Regions from separate parts of the Rhizobium laguerreae genome, predicted to be linked through region 2. Evidence: riboswitches for the same ligand, from Rfam matches in the RefSeq annotation. Region 2 holds a riboswitch; the other holds the start of a gene.
What was found. A riboswitch is a leader RNA that binds a small molecule or an ion and turns the genes downstream of it on or off. The one in region 2 is predicted to bind cobalamin.

Region 1 (7,511 bases), on a different contig from region 2:
GCATGACACCCGATATCCATTTCGGATTGACGACGCGCCCGCGCACGACCCGGCCGATCTCCTCTTCCAGCGAACGGATCACTGGCTTTTCCGGCCTGGAATGGTCGTTGTGATAGATCGAGGGACGCGCGCCGGCGAGCTGTTCGGCCGCCGCCGCCATGCCGCCCTCGAACTGGTAATAATCATCGCTGTCGAGCAGGTCGTGCTCGCGATTGTCCTGGTTCTGAATCACAGCCTGCACCGAGCGCAGCCGCTCCTCGAACAGACCGCGTTCGGCCTTGCCCTCCTCTCCGGCGCCATAGGCATAGCTGCCCCAGACGAGATAGGCCTCGGCAAGATCGGCGCGCCGCTCCCAGCCTTTTTCGTCGATCAGCGGCTGCAGCCCGGCGCCATAGGCGCCGGGTTTCGAGCCGAACACACGATAGCCTGCCCGGCGTTTTGCCGACACCTCGTCGAGGCCGGCGGCCGCAAGCCTAGCCGCCTCGCCGCGCATCCGCTCAGCGATGGGATTGTCGCCGACATCCTCCTCCAGCGCGCCGACGGCGCGGATCGCCTTGTCGAACAGCGCGATCTGCTCGGGAAACGCATCGCGGAAGAAGCCGGAGATCCTGAGCGTCACATCGACGCGCGGCCGCCGCAGCATCGCCGGCGGAATGATCTCATAGCCGGTGACCCGGCGCGAACTCGCGTCCCAGAGCGGCTTGACGCCGATCAACGCCAGGGCCTGGGCGATATCGTCGCCACCAGTGCGCATGTTCGACGTACCCCAGGCCGTCAGCCCGAAGGAGACAGGCCATTCGCCGTGATCCTGCACATAACGGCGGACAAGCAGTTCCGCCGATTTTTTGCCGAGTTCGTAGGCGGCCGGCGTCGGGACGGCGCGGCTGTCGACGGAGTAGAAATTCCGTCCGGTCGGCAGTACGTCAGGACGCCCGCGCGTCGGCGCACCGGAGGGTCCGGGTGCGACGAAGCGGCCGTCGAGTCCCTTAAGCAAACCTTCGACCTCGGCCGGGCCACAAGCGAGGATGGAAGGCTTGAGCCAGGTTTCGATCTCGGACAACACCGCACGCGTCGCTTTCCAGTCCGCTGGGCAGTCCATTTCGCCGGAAACGAACTTTGCGGCCAGCAGTTCGATACGTTCGACGGTGTCGCCGTTGGTTCGCCATGGGGTATCGAGAATATCTGCAAGGATATCAGGACGCGGGCTCGTCCAAACGACGGCCATGTCGCAATCGAGAGGGTCGAAGATGGAGGCACCCCCCTCTGTCCTGTCGGACATCTCCCCCACAAGGGGGGAGATCAGGGATGAGAGGCCTCGCTCAATCTCATGCGTCGAAGGAGCGGCATCTTCAAACGGTTCTTTTTCGGGAAGCCCAAGCGACTTGCCGATCTCCCCCCTTGTGGGGGAGATGTCCGGCAGGACAGAGGGGGGTATCCCCCGCACGCCGCCACCCAATCCAGCATCCGCCGCAATCGCCCGCTGCAAACTCGCATCGCCCCCCTCACCCAGCCCCCGCGGCACCCGCGCCAAAGCCACGGTCAGGTCCGTCAGCAACCGCCCCTCTGGCGACACACCGAACACATGCAGTCCATCGCGGATCTGCATTTCCTTGAGGTCGCAGAGATAGGCATCGAGCTTCTTCAACGCCTCGCCCTCGCTTTCACCCTCGGCGATGCCGGCATCACGGTCGAGGCCGATATCGGTGACGAGATCGAGGATCTGACGGCTGAGCAGGCGGATGCGGCGAGGATCGCCGCCGGAGGCCTCATAATATTCGTCAACCAGCGCCTCCAGATCCTTCAGCGGCCCATAGCTTTCGGCCCGCGTCAAAGGCGGCGTCAGGTGGTCGATGATGACGGCCGCACTTCGGCGCTTGGCTTGCGTGCCCTCGCCTGGATCGTTGACGATGAAGGGATAGAGATGCGGCAACGGTCCGAGGATCGCCTCAGGATAACAGCTTTCAGACAGCGCCAGCGCCTTGCCGGGCAGCCATTCGAGATTGCCGTGTTTACCCATGTGGATGATCGCATGGGCGCCGAATTCGCGGCGCAGGAAAGCATAGAAGGCGAGATAGCCGTGCGGCGGCACGAGATCCGGCGAATGATAACTTTCCTTCGGATCGATATTGTAGCCGCGCGCCGGCTGGATGCCGACGAGCACGTCGCCGAAACGTGTAAACGGCAGGGCGAAGACGCCCTCGCGAAAATACGGATCGTCTTGCGGGCTGCCCCAGCGGGCGCTCACCTCATTCTGAATCTTATTGGGAAGAGATTCCAGGAAGCTGTTGTAGCGACTCAGAGAAAGCGTCTCGCGGATGATTTTTCCGTCAGAACCGGAATTGGTCGGCCCTTCCATCAGGTGGCGGATCAGCGCGTCGCCGTCGGCCGGAATGTCAGCGACCGGATAACCCGCCGCCCGCATGGCGCGAAGCACCTCGATGGTGCCGGCCGGCGTATCCAGGCCGACGCCGTTGCCGAGCCGACCGTCGCGGTTCGGATAATTCGCCATGACGAGCGCGATGCGCCGGTCGCCCACGGAAGTCTTTCGCAGCCGTGCCCAATTGGCGGCAAGCTCCGCCGTATAATGCACCCGGCCGGCATCGGCCTGGCTGGCGACGATATTGGTCTCGACCCGCGCGTCGTAGCGGGCCGCCGTCTTGAAGGAGATCGCCCGCGCCAGCACCCGACCGTCGACTTCGGGAAGCGCCACGTTCATGCCGAGATCGCGCGCCGACAGGCCTTGTGAGGAAGAGAGCCATGCCTCCCTCGACGAGGCCGACAGGATCGCCTGCAGCACGATCGCCTCATTCGCCTCCAGCACCGTCGGCTGCCGGTCCGCACCCGGTGCCGAGACCGCAAAGCCCGTCGTGTTGATGACGACATCGGGTTTCAGCGTCGAAAACACGCTTTCGAGAATGCCTGTCGAAACCGGATCCTTGAGGCTATAGGCAAAGACCGGCAGCGGCCGGAGGCCAAGTGTCGTCAGCGCCTCGATCAGAGCTTCGATCGGCCCGGTCTCGCCGCTTTGGACGAGGGCGCGGTAGAAGCTGATGGCGACGATGGGAGATGCCTGTTGCGTCGAGTTCGTAGTACCCCCCTCTGTCCTGCCGGACATCTCCCCCACAAGGGGGGAGATCGGCAAGTCGCTTGAGCTTCCCACAAAAGAAACGTTGGAGGATGCCGTACCTTCGGCCGAGGAGATGGAGCGAGACCTCTCATCCTCGATCTCCCCCCTTGTGGGGGAGATGTCCGGCAGGACAGAGGGGGGTGTCTCAAGCTCGACCGACAAAGGGACAGCCACACGCGAAGATACCTCCGCAGCAACAACCCGCCGCCACTCCTCGACCCCGATCAACCCCCGCCCCGGCCACCAGATACCCGCCTTCATCAGTGGCACGGCCGGCGCCGGCTTCTCGGCGCCCGACAGCATCGCCCCGGCATAGTCAAGAAAAGCCTGCGCGTTGGCATCGCCGCCCTCGATCAGATAGGCCCAGAGCGCGTTGAGGTCGTCGAGCCCGATATTCGAGAAAGGCACAAGCCCCGCATCCGGCCTGGCGTCGCCCGGCAGCACCGCGATCAGCGCACCGGCGCGCGCTGCTGCCGCATGCAGCGCCTCCAGCGCATAGTGGAAATAGCTGGCGCCACCGAGCGCACGGACGATGATCAGCTTGGCATGCCGCGCCGTGCGCTCCACATAGGTATCGACAGACATCGGGTGCTTCATGCTCATCAGGCTGGCGAGCCGGAGCGAAGGCCCCGCCCCGCGCTCGCGATGGGCGGTTGCGATCGCGGCAAGCTCGCTGTCGGCAGCCGACAGGAACAGGATATCGCCCGGCGTCTGCCCAAGGTCGATCGCCTCCTCGCCGTCACTGATCGTTCCCTGTTGAGCCAGAAGCAGATGCATCGGGTTAGGCCAGCGCTTCGATCGCCGCTCTCACCGCGTCCTGATCCATTTCGTGCAGGCCGATGACGACGAGGCGTGTGGCGCGCCTTTCGCCAGACGTCCAGGCGCGGTCGAAATAATGGTCGATGCGGCTGCCGACGGCCTGGAGCTGCAGGCGCATCGGCTTGCCCGAGACATCGACGAAACCCTTGAGGCGCAGCACGTCATGGGCTGATATGATGCCCTTCAGCGCTTCGATGAAGCCGGCCGGATCGGCAATGGGTCCGAGCTCAACGACGAAGCTGTCGAATTCGTCATGGTCGTGCGGCGCACCGTCCTCATGCTCCAGCTCGTGATGCGACTTGCGATTGGCGACATCGTCCTCCGTGCCGATGCCGAGGCCGAGCAGAATGCCAGCCGACACCTCGCCATTCCTCGCTTCGATCATCACGGGCTTGCGGACGGTGCGGGAGGCGACCTCGTCGCGTACCCTGATAAGACCGGCGGCATCGATCAGGTCTGTCTTGTTGAGCACGATGAGATCGGCGCAGGTCAACTGATCCTCGAACAGCTCCTCGATCGGGCTTTCGTGATCGAGCGATTCATCCTCGGCACGGCGCGCATCGACGGCATCATGGTCATCGGCGAAACGGCCGGCGGCAACGGCAGCACTGTCGACCACCGTGATGACGCCGTCGACGGTCACCTGCGTGCGGATATCGGGCCAGTTGAAGGCGGCGACCAGAGGCTGCGGCAAAGCAAGGCCCGAGGTCTCGATGACGATATGGTCGGGCCTCTGCTCGCGCTCGAGCAGCTTCGTCATCGTCGGAATGAAATCGTCCGCAACCGTGCAGCAGATGCAGCCATTGGTGAGCTCGATGATGTCGTCCTCGGTGCAATTCTCCGCACCGCAGCCCTTCAGCACGTCGCCGTCGACGCCGAGATCGCCGAATTCGTTGATGATCAGCGCAATCTTCTTGCCGCCGGCATTGGTGAGCAGGTTGCGGATCATCGTCGTCTTGCCGGCGCCAAGAAAGCCGGTGATGACGGTTGCAGGAATTTTTTGCTGGTTCATGGACTTAACCCTTCATTTTCAGCGGCAGGCCTGCCGCGATGAAATAAACTTCGGCGGCCTTCGCCGCGATCGATTGGTGCAAGCGGCCGGCATGATCGCGAAAATCCCGCGCCATGCGATTGTCGGGCACGATGCCGAGACCGACCTCGTTGGAAACGAAAACGAGCCGCGCTTTCGCGGCGGGAAGGAAATCGGCAAGGGCGGCAAATTCCGTCGCCACGTCCCGCTCCTCCGTCATCAGATTGGTGACCCAGAGCGTCAGGCAATCGATCAGGACGATGCGCCCCTCGCCGTCGATGGCGGCGAGCTTGCCGACAAGATCGAGCGGCTCTTCATGCGTCGTCCAGGATGGGCCGCGGTCGGCCTTGTGTTGGGCGATGCGCGCCTGCATCTCCTCGTCCCAGGCGCGGCCGGTGGCGACGTAGTGACGATCGAGACCGGTTGCCGCCACGAGGTCTTCGGCGAAACGGGATTTGCCGGAGCGTGCGCCGCCGAGGATGAAGGTGGCGGTCATACTCAAACGCCCCTCACGGAGAGTGCGTAGTCGTGGCTTGCTCTGAATGCACCTTTCTCGGCTACTGAGGGTGTGACACCCCCCTCTGTCCTGCCGGACATCTCCCCCACAAGGGGGGAGATTGAATCGCCGAGAGCTTTTCTCCAAACAATTGACGTAGGACGACCGTTGTGCTGCTTGCCGATCTCCCTCCTTGTGGGGGAGATGTCCGGCAGGACAGAGGGGGGTACCCAGCATTCGACATAAGTGGCCGAAAGCGCTGCTCTTGCAGCGCTGCTTGGAGGCGTCGCGCGCGCCGCACTAGGCCGCGCCGAATTCAATCGTTCAGCCAAGACAACCTCCGTGCTGGCAACGGGCATAGTGCCCAAGTGTGGGCTTCTCGCCCGGCACGCATGGCAGGTCTCCTGGCTCGCGGTTATCGGCCGCGATCGGGGCAGACCGGAAACCGGTCGCCCTGATCGTGCCAGCGGATCATCCTCGCCTTCCCGGCTGCATCAGTGAAAAGGTGGACGATTCGTAGACTTGAGAGGCGTCCGACCCCGGTTGATCACCATGCATATCCAGTGGCTTTTCCGGCATGTCGTCCATCCCGCCCGCTTGCACTATTGCAAGCCGTCAGCCGAAAGGCCTGATGCCGGATGGAAGACCCTGACCGCTCTACAGTCGCGGGGTCGGCTGTGATGAAGGCGCCCGGCTTGGGTCCGCCCCGTCACATTCCCTTTTCATCCGGAAGGGCGTAACACCGATCCGGAACCATCCGTTATGTCAGGATGGTCAGTCGACCATCCGTTATCCGGATGGTTAGGCAAGCGCAGGGGTGAAGTCAACCGGGCTTGGCGGTCGACCAGTTGACGGCCACCCGGTATGGCCTGCTCCAACACGACTTACTCTACCTAAAACATCGTCATTATCAGAGACTTACGTCACAAATATTTATCCCGCCCGCCGGGTTTTCGCCGCAATTGCGTCGCAAGCGGACTGCGCCTTCGCCTTCGCCCTTGACCGGGCCTCTCCCTGCCTAGTTGTCTTGCCATGCTTATGAAATTGGATCGGCGCCGTTTCCGCGCGCTGCGTGTTTTCTTCGATCCGGGACGCTTGCGGGCGCTGACCCGGCGCAGCGAGGTCGGCCTGTCGCTGGCGGGCGCCGTCGTCGGCATCATCTCGGGTCTCGCCGTCACCGGCATGAGCTACGTCTCCAACGAGTTGCATCAGCTGGTCTTCGGCATCGCCGACAGCGAAAGATTGAGCTCCTCCGAGATCGAGAACAAGATGCTGCTGCTCACCGCCCCCGTCATCGGCGGCGCCTTGCTCGGCCTGTTGCTTCTGGTTCTGGCGAAACGGCGCAAGAAGCCGATGGTCGACCCTATCGAGGCCAATGCGCTGCATGGCGGCCGCCTGTCCCTGACCGACAGCATCATCGTTGCCGTGCAGAACCTGATCTCCAACGGTTTCGGGGCCTCCGTCGGCCTGGAGGCCGGCTATACCCAGCTTGCCGCCGGCCTCGCCTCGAAATTCGGGCTGAAGCTGCAGCTTCGCCGCTCGGACCTGCGCACCCTCGTTGGCTGCGGCGCGGCGGGCGCCATCGCCGCCGCCTTCAACGCGCCGTTGACCGGGGCCTTCTATGCTTTCGAGCTGATCATCGGCACCTATACGATCGTCTCGCTGACGCCTGTCGTCGTTTCCGCCCTTGTCTCCACCTTGGTCGCAAGGCTGCTCGCCGGTAGCGACTTCACCATCGATATCGGCAGCTTCGGCTCGGTCGTGCCGGCCGATTATGTCCCGGCGCTGCTGCTCGGTGCGTTCTGCGCCGGTGTCGGCATCCTGATCATGCAGGGCGTCGCCTTTGTCGAGGAGTTGGCGCGCAAGAGCTCGATCGCCCCGCCCTTCCGCCCGGCACTCGGCGGCATCATCGTCGGGCTGTTGGCGATGATCTCGCCGCAGGTGCTCTCGGCCGGCCACGGCGCGCTGCATCTCAACCTTTCCCATGAGGTGGCGATCCCGACGCTGATCGGCCTCTTCCTCTTGAAATCCTTCGCCTC
Region 2 (7,511 bases):
ACCCAGGGCGCGCAGCATCGTCACGACCATGGACATGATCACCGCGATCACGCGGGCCATGACCACGATCATCCTCACGATCATGGCGAGAAGGAAATCGAGGGGCTGCACGGGCACGACCATGCGCCGATGGCCGGTCCCTGGTGGCAGAGCAGGAAGGGCCGGCTGACCATCCTTTCGGGTGCAGCACTCGTTGCCGCCTATACCGTCGGCCATCTCGTGCCGGCGATCGCGTCCTATGCCTTCACCGTCGCCATGCTGATCGGGCTGGTGCCGATCGCGCGGCGCGCCATCATGGCCGCCTTCTCAGGAACACCGTTTTCGATCGAGATGCTGATGACGATCGCCGCCGTCGGCGCCGTCATCATCAATGCCGGCGAAGAGGCGGCAACCGTCGTGTTCCTGTTCCTCGTCGGCGAGTTGCTGGAGGGGGTGGCGGCGGGCAAGGCGCGCGAAAGTATCCAGTCGCTGACGGGTCTGGTGCCGAAGAATGCGCTGCTCGAAAACAATGGCCAGACGCGGGAAGTGCCGGCAGAAAGCCTTGCTGTCGGCGCCATCATCATGGTTCGCCCTGGCGACCGTATCTCGGCGGACGGCATCATCATCTCAGGCGAGAGTGCGATCGACGAGGCGCCGGTGACGGGCGAGAGCACGCCGGTGCGCAAGGGCGTCGATGCCGTCGTTTTTGCCGGTACGGTGAATGGCGATGCGGTGCTCAGGGTTCGCGTCACGGCCGCCGCGGCCGACAATACCATCGCCCGCGTCGTCAAGCTGGTGGAGGAGGCACAGGAATCGAAGGCGCCGACCGAACGCTTCATCGATCGGTTTTCGCGCTATTACACGCCCGGCGTGCTCGTGGTCGCAGCACTCGTCGCGGTCGTTCCGCCGCTGCTGTTCGCTGGGCCGTGGGGCGAATGGGTCTATAAGGGCCTTGCCATCCTTTTGATCGGCTGCCCCTGTGCGCTCGTCATCTCGACGCCGGCGGCGATCGCCGCCTCGCTTTCGGCAGGTGCACGGCGCGGGCTGTTGATGAAGGGCGGCGCGGTGCTGGAAACGCTCGGCAAGGTGACGATGGTCGCCTTCGACAAAACAGGCACGCTGACTGAAGGCAAGCCTCAGGTGACTGACATCATTTCCTTTGGCCCGAGCGAGGCGCAGGTGCTGTCGCGCGCGGCGGTGTTGGAGCAGGGTTCCAGCCACCCGCTGGCACTGGCGATCCGCAATCGCGCCAAGGCGGACGGCGTTCCCGTGCCGCCGGCCTTCGAGCTGGAAGCGCTGCCGGGTAAGGGTGTCAGCGGCAAGGTTGGTGGCGAGACGTTGGATCTGCTATCGCCGCCTGCCGCCCGCGAGCGCGGGACGCTCAGCGCGGAACAGGATGCATGCATCACGGCGCTGAACGACGAGGGAAAGAGCGTGTCGGTGCTGCTCGTCAACGGTGTTGCGGCCGGCCTGATCGCCATGCGCGACGAGCCGCGCGAGGATGCCGAGGCCGGGCTCGCTGCCCTCAAATCAGCCGGCGTCAAGGCGATGATGCTGACCGGCGACAACAAGCGGACGGCAGCAGCCGTTGCCGGCATGCTCGGCATCGACTGGCGCGGCGAGATGATGCCTGAGGACAAGCAGCGGGTCGTCGGCGAATTGAAGCGCCAGGGCTTCGTCGTCGCCAAGGTCGGCGACGGCATCAACGATGCTCCGGCACTGGCCGCGGCCGATATCGGCATCGCCATGGGCGGCGGCACCGACGTGGCGCTGGAGACGGCGGATGCGGCCGTGTTGCACGGACGCGTCGGCGATGTGGCGCGAATGATCGAACTTTCCAAACGCACGATGCGCAACATCCTGCAGAATATCACCATCGCACTCGGGCTTAAGGCGGTGTTCCTGGTGACGACGATCGCCGGCATCACCGGTCTCTGGCCGGCGATCCTCGCCGATACCGGCGCCACCGTGCTGGTGACGATCAATGCGCTGCGGCTGCTTCGGATAAAGATATAACATTTCTGACTTCCTCCCTCCGGCGTTCGTCACCGGGGGGATGTCCTATCGACGATTCGGGCCCAATCTTGAATCGAAAATCGCGGGACCGGCCATAGGGTCGGCTCTCTTCATCGGGGCTTTCTCCACAGCCTGCTTTCCTTAAGCTTTCGTTATCCGTGTTTTTCACAGGAACGTAGCGATTTCAAATCTGTCGTAACGCAATGCACAAACCATCCGTTGACGCGAATTTGGATTGGCGTACTATATCTAGTGTTCGAGGTTCCATCGATTCGTAGGGATCGATGGCTAAGACGGGAATTCGGTGCGTTTCGCCATCATGGCGCGGCAATGCCGGAGCTGCCCCCGCAACTGTAAGCGGCGAGCAACTGTCCGATTTCAGGTCACTGGAGCATGATGCTCCGGGAAGGCTGGGACAGGGTGCTTTGACCCGTGAGCCAGGAGACCTGCCTCGAACGAAACGTCCACGGGCGGGGTGTCCGGAAGGTCGCGTTGCATGGCTGCGGGGAATCTCCGCATCGCGTTTCGCAGGCCCGAACCTTCGCCCCCGAAACCTTCGTATTGAGCCACTTCGGGGTGAAGTCATGTCAGTATCTCAGTTCAGGCCGCCACCCGCTAGAGGTAGAGGGCGGAGTACGCCCAGCGGCTAAATAGCCGCATAGCTCAAATCACCGAGATTTTTCGACGGATATCGACAGATTTCCGATCAATGTCCTGCGTCCCAATCGCGTCGTCACGAGGAATATTATGACCATCACCGTCTACAGCAAGCCTGCCTGCGTCCAGTGCACTGCCACCTACCGCGCTCTGGACCGCCTGGGTGTCGACTATGACATCGTCGATATTTCGCAGGATGCCGAAGCGCTCGATCGCGTCCGCAGCCTCGGCTACATGCAGGCGCCTGTCGTCATCGCCGGCGAGCAGCATTGGGCCGGCTTCCGTCCCGACATGATCAGCGCACTTTCCTGAGCTGAGGACAGACGATGGGGCTGATCGTCTATTATTCCAGCCGATCCGAGAATACCCATCGGTTCGTCGCCAAGCTCGGACTGCGCGCGGCGCGCATTCCGCCAATTGGCGCAGACGCGTTCCAAATTCGCGAACCCTTCGTGCTTGTTGTGCCGACCTATAGCGGCGACGGCGGCAAGGGTGCCGTTCCCAAGCAGGTGATCCGTTTCCTCAACGATGCGGAAAACCGAGGACACATCCGCGGCGTGATCGCTGCGGGCAACAGCAATTTCGGCGAGACCTATGGGCTCGCCGGCGACGTGGTCTCGCAGAAATGCCAGGTGCCTTACCTCTACAGGTTCGAGCTCATGGGCACCGAAGACGATGTCGCCAAGGTCAAACACGGAATGGAACGATTTTGGACACGGGAACAAATCTGACGCGGGATGCGGGCGCAAAACCGCATCACACATTGGCTCATCCCGCCGGCGAACGCCCTTTGAAAGTGGCGGAAGCGCTCGACTACCACGCGCTGAATGCGATGCTGAACCTCTATGACGACGAGGGGCGGATCCAGCTCGACAAGGATCGAATGGCTGCCAAGCAATATTTCCTGCAGCATGTGAACCAGAACACGGTGTTCTTTCACAATCTCCGCGAAAAGCTCGATTACCTCGTGACCGAGGGCTATTACGAGCAGGAGGTTCTCGACCAGTATTCCTTCAATTTCGTGCGGGATCTGTTCGACCAGGCCTATGCCAAGAAGTTCCGTTTCCCGACCTTCCTCGGCGCCTTCAAATACTACACCAGCTATACGCTGAAGACCTTCGACGGAAAGCGCTATCTCGAGCGCTATGAGGACCGCATCTGCATGGTGGCGCTGGCGCTTGCGCGCGGCGACGAGGCCCTTGCCCGCGACATGGTCGACGAGATCATTTCCGGCCGCTTCCAGCCGGCGACGCCGACCTTCCTCAATGCCGGCAAGAAGCAGCGCGGCGAACTGGTTTCCTGCTTCCTGCTACGCGTCGAGGACAATATGGAATCGATCGGCCGGTCGATCAATTCGGCATTGCAATTGTCAAAGCGCGGCGGCGGCGTGGCGCTGTCGCTGACGAATATTCGCGAGGCGGGCGCGCCGATCAAGCATATCGAGAACCAGTCTTCGGGCATTATCCCTGTCATGAAGCTGCTCGAAGACAGCTTCTCCTACGCCAACCAGCTCGGCGCGCGGCAGGGGGCGGGTGCCGTCTATCTCAACGCCCACCACCCCGACATCATGCGCTTCCTCGACACCAAGCGCGAAAATGCCGACGAGAAGATCCGCATCAAGACGCTGTCGCTCGGCGTCGTCGTGCCCGATATCACCTTTGAGCTCGCCAAGAACAACGAGGATATGTACCTGTTCTCGCCCTGTGACGTGGAGCGCGTCTATGGCGTGCCGTTCACTGAGATTTCGGTGACGGAAAAGTACCGCGAGATGGCTGATGACGCCCGCATCTCCAAGAAGAAGATCAAGGCGCGCGAATTCTTCCAGGTGCTTGCCGAAATCCAGTTCGAGAGCGGCTACCCCTACATTATGTTCGAGGACACGGTGAACCGGGCGAACCCGATCGCCGGGCGCATCTCGATGAGCAATCTCTGCTCGGAGATCCTGCAGGTGAGCGAGGCGAGCGAATATCATGACGACCTTTCCTACAAACATCTCGGCAAGGACATTTCTTGCAATCTCGGCTCGCTGAATATCGCGGCGGCAATGGATTCGGCTGATTTCGGCAAGACGATCGAGACCTCGATCCGGGCGCTGACGGCCGTTTCCGACATGAGCCACATTTCCTCGGTTCCCTCGATCGAGAAGGGCAATGACGAGAGCCATGCGATCGGCCTCGGTCAGATGAACCTGCACGGTTACCTCGCCCGCGAACGCATCTTCTACGGCTCCGACGAAGGCGTCGATTTCACCAATATCTATTTCTATACGGTGACCTATCACGCGATCCGCGCCTCGAATCTTTTGGCGGTCGAACGGGGCCAGATTTTCAAGGGCTTCGAGAACTCGAAATATGCCTCCGGCGACTATTTCGACAAATATACCGACCGGCTCTGGGAGCCGGCGACGGAGAGGGTGAAGGCGCTGTTCGAGACGGCGGGGATCCACATTCCGACGCAGGAAGACTGGGCCGCGCTGAAGAAGGCGGTGATGGCCTCCGGCCTCTATAACCAGAACCTGCAGGCAGTGCCGCCGACGGGCTCGATCTCCTACATCAACCACTCGACCTCCTCGATCCATCCGATCGTCTCGAAGATCGAGATCCGCAAGGAAGGCAAGATCGGCCGCGTCTATTATCCGGCGCCGTTCATGACCAACGACAATCTCGACTATTATCAGGATGCCTACGAGATCGGGCCGGAGAAGATCATCGACACCTATGCGGCGGCGACCCAGCATGTCGACCAGGGCCTGTCGCTGACCTTGTTCTTCCGCGACACGGCAACGACGCGCGACATCAACAAGTCGCAGATCCATGCCTGGAAGAAGGGCATCAAGACGATCTACTACATCCGCCTTCGCCAGATGGCGCTGTCCGGCACCGAGGTGCAGGGCTGCGTGTCTTGTACGCTGTGAGTTGATTTCGGCCGCGAGCCAGAAGCCCCCTCACCCTAACCCTCTCCCCGCTGGGGAGAGGGGGATTTGGTTGCGGATGACGCTGCCACAAGTCTCTTCTCCCCAGCGGGGAGAAGGTGCCGGCAGGCGGATGAGGGGGCGCCCAGACATATTCCTCAAGAGGGACCACCTAATGAACATGCAAATCAAACCCGCCTCGCGCGTGCGCGCCGTCAACTGGAACCGCATCGAGGACGATAAGGATCTCGAGGTCTGGAACCGGCTCACCGGCAATTTCTGGCTGCCGGAAAAGGTGCCGCTTTCCAACGACATTCCCTCCTGGGCGACGCTGACGCCGGCCGAACAGCAGCTGACCATCCGCGTCTTCACCGGATTGACGCTGCTCGACACGATCCAGAACGGCGTCGGTTCCATCCGGCTGATGGAGGATGCGGTAACGCCGCATGAGGAGGCGGTGCTTTCCAACGTCTCCTTCATGGAGGCGGTGCATGCGCGATCCTATTCCTCGATCTTCTCGACGCTGTGCTCGACGCCCGATGTCGATGATGCCTATCGCTGGTCGGAGGAGAACGAATTCCTGCAGCGGAAATCGGCGCTGATCATGGAGCAGTATCGCTCCGGCGATGCGCTGAAGAAAAAGGTTGCGAGCGTCTTCCTCGAAAGCTTCCTGTTCTATTCCGGCTTCTACCTGCCGATGTACTGGTCGAGCCGCGCCAAGCTCACCAATACAGCCGACATGATCCGGCTGATCATCCGCGACGAAGCGGTGCACGGCTATTATATCGGCTACAAGTTCCAGCGCGGGCTGGAACGGCTCGGCGACGAGCGGAAGCAGGAGATCAAGGATTTCGCCTTCGAGCTGCTGCTCGAGCTTTATGACAACGAGGCGAAATATACCGAGGCGCTCTATGACGGCGTCGGGCTGACCGAGGACGTCAAGAAATTCCTGCATTACAATGCCAACAAGGCGCTGATGAACCTCGGCTATGAGGCACTGTTCCCGGCTGAGGCCTGCAAGGTCAATCCGGCGATCCTGTCCGCGCTTTCGCCGAATGCCGACGAGAACCACGACTTCTTCTCCGGCTCCGGTTCCTCCTATGTTATCGGCAAGGCGGTGGCGACCGAGGACGAGGACTGGGATTTCTGAGGCTTGATCGCCGTCTGCCTCTTATCATTTGCTCTCTCATCGCCCACATTCAGCGGAAACTAGATTTAGTCCTCGCCGATGATGCGGCGTAGCGGGAGTTTTTGATGTCGTCTTTTTTGAACAAGGCCGGGATTGCCGTCGAAGCGGGTGAAGGTGTCTGGCCGATCCGCAGACGACGGATTCTTGACTGGCTGGTGAATGAGACGCGCGGCGAGCGGTTCATCGACAACATTTTGGTGGACATGTGCGAGAAGCTGCTGGCGGCGGGGGTGCCGGTGGCGCGGGCGACATTGCATTTCAGGACGAACCATCCACAATGGGTAGGTGCCCGCATTCTCTGGAAAGAAGGCCTCGCGGAAGCGAAGATCGACACATTTGCCTATGGTATCGAAAACACGCCGGAGTTTCTGAACAGTCCCGTCAACGCCATCCATCAGGGTTCGAAGGAGGTGCGCAAACGGCTGGAAGGCACAACCGACGGCGACGAGGGTTCATTCTATCAGGAACTGCGCGATGACGGCCTTATGGAGTATATCGCCTGGCCCCTCGAGCATACATTCGGCAAGCGGCACGTCGTGACATTTTCCACCAGCCGCCCGGGCGGTTTTACCAGCGAGCATGTCGATTTCCTGCGCGACCTGCTGCCGGCATTAACTCTCGTCAGCGAAATCAGGCTGAAGAATATCATGGCGCGCACACTGCTGCAGACCTATGTGGGACCGCATGCGAGCGAACAGATCCTGTCGGGCGTCACGACGCGCGGTAGCGGCGCGACCGTCGGTGCGGCGATCATGATCT

Region 1: it holds a riboswitch for cobalamin, as region 2 does, so the genes downstream of both, cobU (bifunctional adenosylcobinamide kinase/adenosylcobinamide-phosphate guanylyltransferase) here and nrdH (glutaredoxin-like protein NrdH) in region 2, are expected to answer to the same signal.

What each region holds. Positions count from the first base shown of each region.
Region 1 covers NZ_JAAXQT010000001.1:993,399-1,000,909, reverse strand. Annotated here, with positions in the region: gene cobN (cobaltochelatase subunit CobN) at 1-3,904, opposite strand, end outside; gene cobW (cobalamin biosynthesis protein CobW) at 3,909-4,958, opposite strand; gene cobU (bifunctional adenosylcobinamide kinase/adenosylcobinamide-phosphate guanylyltransferase) at 4,963-5,472, opposite strand; cobalamin riboswitch at 5,850-6,245, opposite strand; gene HFO71_RS04920 (chloride channel protein) at 6,505-7,511, shown strand, end outside.
Region 2 covers NZ_JAAXQT010000022.1:15,756-23,266, forward strand. Annotated here, with positions in the region: gene HFO71_RS35070 (heavy metal translocating P-type ATPase) at 1-1,995, shown strand, start outside; cobalamin riboswitch at 2,238-2,463, shown strand; gene nrdH (glutaredoxin-like protein NrdH) at 2,743-2,964, shown strand; gene nrdI (class Ib ribonucleoside-diphosphate reductase assembly flavoprotein NrdI) at 2,979-3,383, shown strand; gene nrdE (class 1b ribonucleoside-diphosphate reductase subunit alpha) at 3,362-5,566, shown strand; gene nrdF (class 1b ribonucleoside-diphosphate reductase subunit beta) at 5,739-6,713, shown strand; gene HFO71_RS35095 (adenylate/guanylate cyclase domain-containing protein) at 6,818-7,511, shown strand, end outside.